2 regions of the Streptomyces sp. NPDC005784 genome follow, and region 2 is predicted to be linked to the other one. Evidence: predicted binding sites of a transcription regulator. Region 2 holds the regulator's gene; the other holds the start of a gene.

Region 1 (2,394 bases), on a different contig from region 2:
GCAGCGCGCCGACGTACGTACGGCGGTGTCCGCGGATCTCGGCCTCGTCCCGTACGCCACCGAGGGCGACGCGGACGAACTTGCGGCCCATGGCGTGCGCGACGGACTCGCCGAGCGAGGTCTTGCCGACGCCGGGCGGGCCGACGAGCGCGAGCACGGCACCGCCGCGCCGGCCGCCGACGACTCCGAGACCGCGCTCGGCACGCCGCTTGCGCACGGCCAGGTACTCGGTGATGCGCTCCTTCACGTCCTCCAGTCCGGCGTGCTCGGCGTCGAGCACGGACTGGGCGCCCCTGATGTCGTACGCGTCCTCGGTCCGCTCGTTCCACGGCAGCTCCAGGACGGTGTCGAGCCAGGTCCGGATCCAGCTTCCCTCGGGCGACTGGTCACTGGACCGCTCCAGCTTCTCGACCTCCTTGAGGGCGGCCTCGCGGACGCTCTCCGGAAGGTCGGCGGCCTCGACGCGGGCACGGTAGTCGTCGGACTCGTCCTCGCCGTCCTCGCCCTTGAGGTCGCGCAGCTCCTTGCGTACGGCTTCCAGCTGGCGCCGCAGCAGGAACTCGCGCTGCTGCTTGTCGACGCCCTCCTGGACGTCCTTGGCGATGGACTCGGCGACATCCTGCTCGGCGAGGTGCTCGCGGAGCTGCTCGGTGGCGAGCTTCAGCCGGGCCACCGGGTCGGCGGTCTCCAGCAGCTCGACCTTCTGTTCGACGGAAAGGAACGGTGAGTAACCGGAATTGTCGGCAAGAGCGGAAACGTCGTCGATCTGCTGCACCCGGTCGACGACCTGCCAGGCGGCGCGCTTGCGCAGCCAGCTGGTGGCCAGGGCCTTGTATTCCTTCACCAGGTCGGCGACCCGGCCGGGCAGGGGGTCGGGCACGGTCTCCTCGACCCGGGTGCCCTCGACCCAGAGTGCGGCACCGGGACCCGTGGTCCCCGCGCCCACCTTCACGCGCCCACGCCCTCGAATCAGCGCGCCCGGGTCGCCGTCGGCCAGTCGGCCGACCTGCTCGACGGTACCGAGCACTCCGGTGCTCGCGTAGGTCCCGTCGATGCGTGGCACCAGGAGTACCTGGGGCTTGCCGGGCGTTGAACGGGCAGCGGCCTGAGCGGCCTCCACCGCGGCGCGTACATCGGTGTCGTTCAGATCCAGCGGAACGACCATTCCGGGCAGCACGACCTCGTCATCGAGCGGCAGCACGGGCAAAGTGAGTGATGCGGACGTCGAAGCCATGATCTCCCCTTCGGCATTCAAGTTGAGCTATGTCGACTCAATGCATGGGAGCCCCGCAATGTTCCCGGGGGACTGTTCGCTGTGAGCGATCACTTCCGATCTCCCGGACCCGTACGGATCGCCGCTGGTCATCCGCCATGCGCGGACCGGGTACCGATCGAGCGACGCGCGGGACCCGGTACCGATCGAGTGGCTGTCGTCGCCGGAACGTCCGGTTCGGTCACGGATCACCTGCTCGCCCGCCACCAGGCCGCACGTGCCACTGCTCGGCCGGCCCGGCTTCTTGCGCCGTCGCTCGGGATGCGGGGTGACCACTTGCCGTTGGAAGGTGGAGTCATGAACCATCACCACTCCCAGCCCACGTTCGACATCGACCGCCGGCTCGTCACGACCGGTGCCGTGCTCACCGCGGCCGGTGCCCTGGTGGCATTCAGCGGCATGGCCATCGCGGCCGTCGCCGTGTTCTCCGCAGGCCGGAGCATGATCCGCGCCATGGACGTGCCTCCGACCCAGCAGGCCGCCATGAAGTGGCGGCAGGCCAAGGAGGCGTCCCTGGCGGGCGTACAGGCATGGCAGTCCGCGTCCGACGCCCAGAACGGGTCGCCCGCCCGCTAGCTAGGCCCTGTGCCGGATATCCCCGGCCGTTGCTGTCGGGCGCCGTCGCTGCGGACCTCGCCCGACGGCCGGGCGCTGCCGTCACCAGCAGCAGGACGCGTGGAACCCGAGGGTCGGCCGTGCGGCCCGCGCCGGCGTGCGGCCACCCGCGCGAGCACACCGGGTGCGGTCGGGTCACGCACGGCGTTCATGGGTGAGCGCGTCGGCCGTCACCCCGACGGCTCAACGGGTCGCCTCGCGTCCGCGACGACAGGGACGCGACGCCCCTGAGCCGATCGGAGCGTCTTCCGATCGGGGAGCCCGCGGCTCAGCGCCGCGCGACCGGCCCGGGGAATCGGTGCCGGTGCCGCTGCCGTACCAGTGGCCAGGTCGCGACGCCGATCGCCAGCGCGATCAGGTGGCCCCCGTCCGTCACGGGGTCGGTCATGAGGATCAGGTCCTGAACGAGGACCGCGCCGAAGCCGATCAGGAGCGGTCGGCGCAGCCAGGGAGAGAGGAGTCCCGCGAGCGAACCGACGCTCGCGGCGACGCCGAAGCTGATGCCG
Region 2 (2,394 bases):
CCACCACTTGGGGCGTGACGGACCGCCACGACCGCCAACCCGTACACCGACGCGCCCCTCCCGGTGACCGGCGATACCTGGTACGACGAGGTCCGCGCCCACGCCGAGCCCGGCAACGAGTCCGCGGGCACGACGGACCGCGCGGTGACCACCACCGACCGGAGGGCGCCCGCCGTGCCCCAGGGCCCGGCCGACACCGACTCCTCCTGGAGGGGCGGACAGCCGACCGGCCGGAGCGCGGTCCTGGGAGCGACCTCGTCATGAGGTGTCCCGGGCGACGTCCGAAAACGGCTCCTCCGGCAGCGTCGGCAGCACCGAACAGGTCCCGTACCGTGACGCCACGGCCGAGCAGGGCGTCACCTACTACTAAGGGGGTGACGGCTGGTCCAGGCGACGGCTGGAACCACCGGGTGACGGCCGTCCACGGCGACGGCACCGAGTCGGCGCCCGGCGCCGGTGACGGGGTCCCCGCGCACCGTGAACGCGCGAAGGGGCCCGGAGGTCGATGACCTCCGGGCCCCTTCGGGTGTCCGGGTCCTGCTCGGCGACCGGGTTCTCCACTCGGCCGACCGGGTTCTACTCGGCCGACCGCTTGGGACGCCACACCACCAGCGCGCTGGTCTGCTGGACCTCCTGGTACGGGACCAGGTCACGGCGGTAGGAGGCGTGCACGGCGGCCTCGCGCTGCTGCATGGCCGCCGCGGCGCCGTCGAGGGCCGACTCCAGCTCCACGACACGGGACTGGAGCGCGGCCACCTGGTTCTCCAGCTCGATGATGCGCTTGATGCCGGCCAGGTTGATGCCCTCGTCCTGCGACAGCTGCTGGACGGTGCGCAGCAGCTCGATGTCGCGGGCCGAGTAACGGCGGCCCCGGCCCGCCGTACGGTCGGGAGAGACCAGGCCGAGCCGGTCGTACTGACGCAGGGTCTGCGGGTGCAGTCCGGAGAGCTGGGCCGCCACCGAGATGACGTAGACCGGAGTCTCCTCGGTCAGTTCGTACGGGTTGCGTCGACGACCGGTCGTATCCATGGCTCCGTCATGCTCCCTTCGCGGCCTGGAACAGCTCCGCCCGCGGATCCTCACCCGCGGTCGCCTCGCGATACGCCTCCAGAGCGTCACGAGCCTTGCCGGACAGGTCCTGGGGAACCGTCACTTCGACGGTGACCAGGAGGTCGCCCCGCGTGCCGTCCTTGCGGACCGCGCCCCTGCCCCGGGCGCGCATGGTGCGTCCGTTGGGGGTGCCCGGCGGCAGTTTCAGGGTCACCGGGGGGCCGCCCAGCGTCGGCACCTTCACCTCGCCGCCCAGTGCCGCCTCCGTGAAGGTGACGGGGACGGTGACGGTGAGGTTGTCGTCCTTGCGGCCGAAGACGGGGTGGGCGTCCACATGGACCGTGACGTACAGGTCGCCGGACGGGCCGCCCCGCTCGCCGGGCGCGCCCTTGCCGCGCAGCCGGATCCGCTGGTTGTCGCTGACGCCCGCGGGGATCCGGACCTGCATGGTCCGGGACGACTTGGCACGGCCGCTGCCCTTGCAGATCTCGCAGGGGTTCTCCGAGATCAGTCCGCGGCCCTTGCAGTCCGGGCACGGGTCGGTGAGCGAGAAGCCACCGCCCGAGCCGCGGGCGACCTGACCGGTGCCGACGCACGTCGGGCACACGCGCGGTGTGCCGTTCGCGTCGCCGGTGCCCGAACATGCCTTGCAGGGCGCCTGCGAGGTCATGCGCAGCGGAACGGTCGCGCCGTCCACCGCCTCCGTGAAGGAGAGCGTCACCTCGGTGTCGATGTCCTGGCCGCGCCGGGGCTGCGTACGGGTGCCCGTGGTGGCGCCGCCGCGGTTGAACAGGCCCCCGAAGACGTCACCTATACCGCCGCCGAAGCCGCCGGCTCCTCCCGCTCCCTGGCCCTGGGCGCCGCCTCCGAAGAGGTCGCCCAGGTCGAAGTTGAAGTTGCCGCCGCCCGCTCCGGGACCCGGCCGGAAGCCACCGTTGCCGAAGAGGGCGCGTGCCTCGTCGTACTCCTTGCGCTTCTTGGGGTCGCCGAGCACGTCGTTCGCCTCGGAGATCTCCTTGAAGCGCTCCTCGGCCTTGGCGTTGCCCTTGTTGGCGTCCGGGTGGAACTCGCGGGCGAGCTTCCGGTACGCCTTCTTGATCTCGGCCTCGGTGGCGTCCTTGGGGACGCCGAGAACCTTGTAGAAGTCCTTCTCGATGAAGTCCTTGGTGCTCATCCTCGACGTCCCTCCTTCCTCGTCCGTTCAAGCTCAGCCCTCGTCCGGGCCACCGCTCTCCTTGTCATCGGCCGCCTCGGCCGATTCCTCGGCCTTGACCGTCTGCGCCCCGGGCTGCGGCTCGGCGACAGCCACCCGCGCGGGGCGGATGGTGCGCTCGCCGAAGCGAT

The links. Region 2 encodes HspR, which represses chaperone genes until heat shock. Its sites were predicted from a motif close to TTGAGNNNNNNNNNCTCAA; they were not measured.
Region 1: a site for HspR is predicted at 1,257-1,275, ahead of lon (endopeptidase La). Genes of this name have one in related genera too.

The regions. Positions count from the first base shown of each region.
Region 1 covers NZ_JBIAIQ010000013.1:195,943-198,336, reverse strand. The annotation lists gene lon (endopeptidase La) at 1-1,234, opposite strand, end outside; gene ACFYR3_RS22280 (hypothetical protein) at 1,571-1,849, shown strand; gene ACFYR3_RS22275 (rhomboid-like protein) at 2,157-2,394, opposite strand, start outside.
Region 2 covers NZ_JBIAIQ010000002.1:258,755-261,148, forward strand. The annotation lists gene ACFYR3_RS04020 (hypothetical protein) at 64-264, shown strand; gene ACFYR3_RS04025 (heat shock protein transcriptional repressor HspR) at 577-1,029, opposite strand; gene dnaJ (molecular chaperone DnaJ) at 1,037-2,224, opposite strand; gene grpE (nucleotide exchange factor GrpE) at 2,258-2,394, opposite strand, start outside.